2 linked regions of the Ruficoccus amylovorans genome follow. The protein of the gene in region 1 interacts with the protein of each later gene in a pairwise test. Links are inferred from orthologs where the notes say so. Each region holds a gene or a part of one and is shown in the gene's direction. Other genes may lie near its edges. The genes, in order: cysE and cysK.

The links.
Region 2: the proteins of cysE (region 1) and cysK interact in binary tests that used the Escherichia coli proteins (3 or more experiments, as listed by UniProt). The link is inferred for Ruficoccus amylovorans from one-to-one orthologs.

The regions. Positions count from the first base shown.
Region 1 is NZ_JACHVB010000035.1:224,012-227,222, reverse strand. The notes cover bases 58-2,953. They hold cysE (serine O-acetyltransferase), read left to right. Parts: upstream 58-1,063; coding sequence 1,064-1,843; downstream 1,844-2,953. Other genes in these bases: H5P28_RS12610 (AraC family transcriptional regulator), read right to left, coding at 1,954-2,790; H5P28_RS12620 (thioredoxin family protein), read right to left, coding at 337-948; H5P28_RS12625 (abscisic acid-deficient protein Aba4 family protein), read right to left, coding at 58-210. In the rest of the region: more of H5P28_RS12625, read right to left, coding at 1-57.
Region 2 is NZ_JACHVB010000035.1:351,574-354,754, forward strand. The notes cover bases 53-2,918. They hold cysK (cysteine synthase A), read left to right. Parts: upstream 53-938; coding sequence 939-1,898; downstream 1,899-2,918. Other genes in these bases: H5P28_RS13125 (exodeoxyribonuclease III), read right to left, coding at 53-358; infA (translation initiation factor IF-1), read left to right, coding at 592-867; H5P28_RS13140 (cryptochrome/photolyase family protein), read left to right, coding at 2,228-2,918. In the rest of the region: more of H5P28_RS13125, read right to left, coding at 1-52; more of H5P28_RS13140, read left to right, coding at 2,919-3,181.

The DNA.
Region 1 (3,211 bases):
GCCGCCCAGCCCCCAGGCTTGGTAGTACAGATACAGCAGCGCGAAAACCAGAATCGTGGGGGCCACCAGCGGCTGGCAGATGTGCCGCACCACCCGCGCGGACGGGAAAAAGATCACCGCCAGCCAGAACGGCGCGGGCAGCGCGAGAATGATCCAGAAGGCGCGGGTAATCCGCTCCCCGGCCAGTAATTCTATCGTCCACCCCGGCATGATGCCCCTGACAATACCCTGCCCCTTCCCTCTGAAAACAAAAAAAGCCCCCGGAACATGCGCTCTGGAGGCTTTTGAAAAATTGAGCGGCGCAACGTTTTTCGATGCGCTCCTGATCCGTAACAATCAGTTCGGATACTTCACGCCACAGCCGTAGGGCTGGGTACTGGCCTGGGAAACGGGCTGCCCGGCTTTCGCTTCGGCCATAGCGGCGTTGACGTAGTTCTTGGCGTCCTTGATGTCGGCCTGGCTGGCCGAGCTGATGCTGTCAATCGCCCCGTGGTAAACAATCTCGCCTTCCGGGTTGATGATAAACATCTCCGGCGTGCGCTTCGCCCCGTACTCCTTGCCCACCTTGCCGGTCGGGTCGAGGAGGATGGCGCTCGCCTTCGAGCCCTTGGCCTCGGCGGTCTTGAGCGTTTGCTCCGGCGTTTCGTAGCCCTGCTTGCCGGGCGCGGAGGAGACGATGCTCAGCCAGACCACGCCGTCGGCCGTCTGCTTGGCCTGGGTGGCGGGCATGTTGCCGCTGTCGTAGTGCTTTTTCACGTACGGGCAGCCGTGGTTGAGCCATTCGAGGATTACATACTGGCCCTCATAGTCGGAGAGCGTGTACTCCTTACCGTCGGCTCCTTGCAGGGTAAAGTCCGGTGCTTTGTCACCGGGCTTGGGCGCCCCCTGCGCCGCGAACGCGGCCCCAAGGAAGGCGATAACAATCAGAGGATAGGTCAGGATTTTCATAGTGAATAAGGATGAGAGGGTTACCTTTAGTTTGTCGCAGGGGGCAAAGGTTCCCCGGAAAAACTTTGCTGTCAAATCCCTTGCTCAATCCGCAAAGCGCGTTTAGCTAGCCCACATGGAAAACGATCAGGTCTGGGAACAGATGCGAACAGAAGCCGAGGAAGCCGCCCGCAAGGAGCAGGCCCTGGCCAGCCTGTTCGAGGAAGTCGTGCTCAGCCAGGACAGTCTGGAGAGCGCGCTGGCCGTGCGCCTGTCCCGCAAACTCGCCTACCACGCCACCCCGGAGGGTTACCTGAAAGAAGTTTTCTGCGAGTGCTTCCGCTCCAACCCGAAGATCGGCCAGAGCATCCGCCATGACATCCTCGCCATCAAGCAGCGCGACCCGGCCTGCAGGAACTACCTGGCCCCCCTGCTCTACTTCAAGGGCTTTCAGGCCATCACCTGCTACCGCGTCGCCCATGAGCTGTGGACCAACGGACGCGAAGAGCTCGCCCTTTACCTCCAGAGCCTGATCTCGGAGGTGTTCGCAGTGGACATCCACCCGGCAGCCCGCATCGGCTGCGGCATCCTGCTCGACCATGCCACCAGCTTCGTCGCGGGCGAGACCAGCGTGATCGAAAACCACGTCTCCATCCTGCACGAAGTCACCCTCGGCGGCACCGGCAAGGTCGCGGGCGACCGCCACCCGAAGGTGCGCCACAACGTGCTCATCGGGGCCGGGGCCAAGCTGCTGGGCAACATCGAGATCGGCCAGGGCGCGCGCATCGGCGCAGGCTCCGTCGTGGTCGAAGATGTGCCCCCGCACGCCACCGTGGTCGGCGTGCCCGCCGTCGTCGTCGGCTTTACCAAAGACCCCGACCCGGCCGAAAGCATGGACCAGTGCATCCGCTCCTGACTCCGGCTGGAGCAGCCATCATGGAGCTGCGCTCCGGCTGGAGCAGCAATCATGGGGCTGCGCCCCATCGGAGCCAGAAAGGCTCCTGCCCCCTTGGGAAGCGATGACTCTCAACGCGACCGCAGCGTGGGATCGCTTGGGGTGGGCCTGTGGCCGGGCATAGCGAACTGCTGGAATTGTTGAGGCGAAACCCCGTTTCGGCGGCGAAAGGCGCGGGCGAAGCTGTTGGCGTCGGTGTAGCCGCAATTGGCCGCGATCTGCGAAACGGACCGGAATTGCAAACTGAGTAATTCGCGGGCCTTGCCCATGCGAAGATCTTCGCACAGCCGGGCGGGAGTCGTCCCGAAGCGCTGCCGGAAGGAGCGCGTCAGGTGCTCCCGGCTCAGCCCCACGTGCGCGGCGACTTCCTGCTGGGTGAGCGGCTCGCTGTAGTGGTTTTTAATGTACTCACGGGCGGCTGCCACCGGGTCGTGCAAGAGGTCGCCCGTCCATGCCTGCCGCAAGAGCGCGATCAGTAGTTCGTACCCGCACAGCGATTCGTGAAAGCGGTCCCTGAAGCGGTGCTCCCGCACATGGAACGCCAAAGCCTGAAACGCCGCCAGCGATTCCGAATGCGCCGCGAGTGCCACCCGCGAGCCGGCCTTTTGCCGCACGGCGTCAAACAGCGACCGCTCCCCCGTCATGGCCAGAAACTCCAGTTCGTAAGGCTCGGTCGCATCCTCGGGGTAGCCGTAGCAGGAGTCCTCCCCGTGGCAAAAGAGCATGGCCTGGCCCGGCCCGACGCGCACATGCTCCCGCCGGTCCCGGTAAAAAGCCGCCCCTCTGATTGTCCGCTGAATCACAAACACCCCATCCGATCCGTCGCCGCGCGTCTTATTGTCGTAGAAGTAGCGGTTCGATGAGTAGCTCTCGACACCGTAATAAATGCACTTCAGCAGGTCTGGCATGCGGGTACTTTCCTGCGATCCGTTGAAAGCGTCCATCACAAATTGCATATCATTGGTCACAACCGACCGCTTGATAAATGGCCTCAACCGAGTCTTAATGTCAGGCAGTGAATTCATGACCAACCGGCACCCTGCCGCCCATATTTTCTTTTAAACCAGCAATCCATTCCCAGACCCATGTCCTGCAAAATCACCCTCATCGGAGCCGGCTCCGTCGTCTTCGCCAAGACCCTCATCGGCGACATCCTGCGCTTTCCCGAACTGGCCGACGCCACCATCTGCCTGATGGATATCTCCCCCGAGCGCCTCAAGGTCGCCGACATTATGATGCGCCGCATCGCGAAGAAGCTCGGCGTCCCCGCCCGCATCGAGGCCACCCTCGACCAGAAGGCCGCCATCCGCAACGCCAACTACGTCATCT
Region 2 (3,181 bases), 130 kb from region 1 along the record:
AGCCGAGTCGCCGCAGCTCGTTCTGCGAATTGGGGACATAGACATTGACCAGGTAGAAGCGTCCGAAGTCGGCCACCTGCACGCGGCCCTCCTGCGGGTGCAGGGCGCGGTCGGGCCAGTCGAGGTTTACACTGGCGGCCGGAACGTTGGAAAAAATAGCCGTGCCCGAGTAGCCTTTTTTTTCCGCCGAGTGGTAGTACTGGCAGGCGTAGGGGATTTCGAGTTTGGGGATGTCTGCCTCGGACGCTTTAATCTCCTGCAGGCAGAGGATATCGGGTTGGTGGGTGCCGACGAAGTCGCCAAAGCCTTTTTTCATGACGGCGCGCAGGCCGTTCACATTCCAGGAGACGAGGGTCAGTTCGTTGGGCAGGGACGGATTGGATTCACTCACCGGTACAGCCAAAGCCCTGCCGTCGCGGTGGACAAGATTTTAGCGTGTCTTTGTTTTTTCTGCCGGATTTGGGGTTATTTCGCAGGGCGGATAGGCCGCTGTGCCCGTAAATACTTGACTAAACTAGGCAACCGGGCTCATTTATTACCCTTTACACAACTCCATTCCAGCTCATTCCAGCGAAAGTTAGTTCACACTGCATGTCCAACGAAGTCATCGAAGTCGAGGGTAAGATCGTCGCCGTTCTGCCCGGTACCATGTTCCGGGTAGAACTGCCCAACAAGCACGTCGTGCTTGCCACCATCTCCGGCAAGCTGCGTAAGAATTTTATCAAGATCACGACGGGGGACATGGTAAAGATGGAAATGACCCCGATGGATCTCAACCGCGCCCGCATCACCTACCGCCTGCGCAACGCCAACCATAACCGCAATGCGCCCATGCGCAGCTTCGGCCCCCGCCGCCGCGGCCGCTAGGCAACGCGGTGGCCTTTCGCGTCCTGCTTTTTGTCCTCTCACCCGTTTAACCCACCAATCCCTTATCAGTCATGTCTGGAGCCTATAACAGCATCACGGAAACGGTCGGCAACACGCCGTTGATCAAACTCAACAAACTGACCGAAGGCCTTGAAGCCGAAGTCTGGCTCAAGTGCGAATTTTTCAACCCGCTCTCCAGCGTCAAGGACCGTATCGGCCTGGCCATGATTGAAGCGGCGGAAAAGGCGGGCAAGCTCAAGCCCGGTGGTTTTGTGATCGAGCCGACCTCCGGTAATACCGGGATCGCCCTGGCCTTTGTCTGCGCCTCGCGCGGCTACCGCTGCCTGCTGACCATGCCCGAGACGATGTCGCTGGAGCGCCGCGTGCTCCTGCGTATGCTCGGCGCCGAGATCGTCCTGACACCCGGCCCGAAGGGCATGGGCGGGGCCATCACCCGCGCCGCCGAACTGGTCGAGGAGTACAAGGGTGAGGCCTTCATGCCGCAGCAGTTTGAAAACCCGGCCAACCCGGAGGCCCACCGCCGTACCACAGCGGAGGAGATCTGGAAGGCGACCGGCGGCAAGATCGACGCCTTTGTCTCTGGCGTGGGCACGGGCGGGACCATCACCGGTGTTTCTGAGGTTATCAAGTCGCGCAAGGAACTTTACGCCGTGGCCGTCGAGCCCGAGGCCAGCCCCGTCATCAGCGGCGGTAAGCCCGGCCCGCACAAGATCCAGGGCATCGGTGCCGGCTTCATCCCGAAGAACCTGAACACGGAGATCGTGGACGAGGTCATCCAGATTACCAATGAGCAGGCCTTCTCCACTGCGCAGGAACTTACCGCATTGGAAGGTATTCCGGTCGGCATTTCCTCTGGGGCTAATGTTCGCGCCGCGCTGACGCTGGCCGCCCGTCCTGAAATGGCCGGGAAGAAGATCGTCACGGTGGCCTGCAGCTCGGTCGAGCGTTACCTGAGCACCCCGCTGGCTGAAAAGGCCCGGCAGGAGGTTGCCGCCGGATTCAATATCTGAGCCGATTTCGCAACCCGTTTGCTTTGAAAGACTCCCGGTTTGGCCGGGAGTCTTTTTGTCTCTCGGTATAAAAATCCTGCACATCTACAGGATCTGACGGATTGGCTTTTGGTAAAATAGAGGTAAAATAGGCTTGTCTTGGGTGGAATAGCTCAGGATGCTGTAGTTCTTCTACAGGTAGATGTAGTAGCAGTAGTGGTAGCTTAAGGACCGCCGCCCTTCGGGGTGGCGGTTTTTGCTACCCGACCGCATATGAGCAAGGCCGCGATTGAAGGGTCTTTTGTGAGAATACCGAAGGGATAATCGCCCGGGCTTGCGATTTGCGGGACATGCTATTGGTTGTCCGGCAGATGCTTTCCTCACCTGCGCGACCCTCTCTGCTCTGGTTCCGGCTCGATCTGCGGCTGGAAGATAACCCCGCCCTGGCCGACGCACTCGCGGCAGGCGGGCCGGTGCTCCCGGTCTTTGTTCATGATCCGGCAGGCGAAGGGGCTTGGGCTCTCGGCGGCGCTTCCCGCTGGTGGCTGCATCATGCGCTGGCTGATCTGGCTGATCAACTCGACCGGCTTGGTCTCCCGCTGATTTTACGCGAGGGGGATGCGTCGGGCTGCCTGCGTGAGCTTCTGGCCGAGACAGGGGCCGAAGCGGTGTATGCCAATCGCCGTTACGAACCTGCGGCTATCGCGCAGGAGGCGGAGGTAGCGGAGGGCGTGCTGGCATCCGGGGCTAAAATTTATTTTAGTAACGCGGCGCTGCTTTTTGAGCCCTGGGAGATCCGTAACAAGTCCGGTAATCCCTTTCAGGTGTTTACGCCCTACTGGCGGACCTGCCGGGAGCAGGGGTGGCCCGGCCCGGTACGGGTGGATTTAAAAAAGCTGGCAAAAATACCCGCCAAAGAATGCCCGCGTTCGCTCGCGCTGGACGAGCTTGGCCTGCTGCCCGACAAGGACTGGGATGCGGGCTTTTACGAGGCTTGGCAGCCGACGCGGGAGGGGGCGTTGGCGAGACTGGAGACCTTTGTCCGCGAGGGGCTTGACGAGTACGAGGGAGAGCGTGACCGTCCGGACCAGGACGGGACTTCGCGGCTTTCGCCGTACCTTCACTTCGGGCAGATTGGACCGCGAGAGGTTGCCGCCGCGCTAAAGCAGGGGGCGGGCGCGGTTGCTGCCGGAGCGGACAAGTACCTGGCTGAAATCGGCTGGCGCGAGTTCTCGCATCACCTGCTGTACCATTTCCCGCAGACGCCGGAAGCGCCACTGAGGCCGGAGTTTGCCGACTTCCCC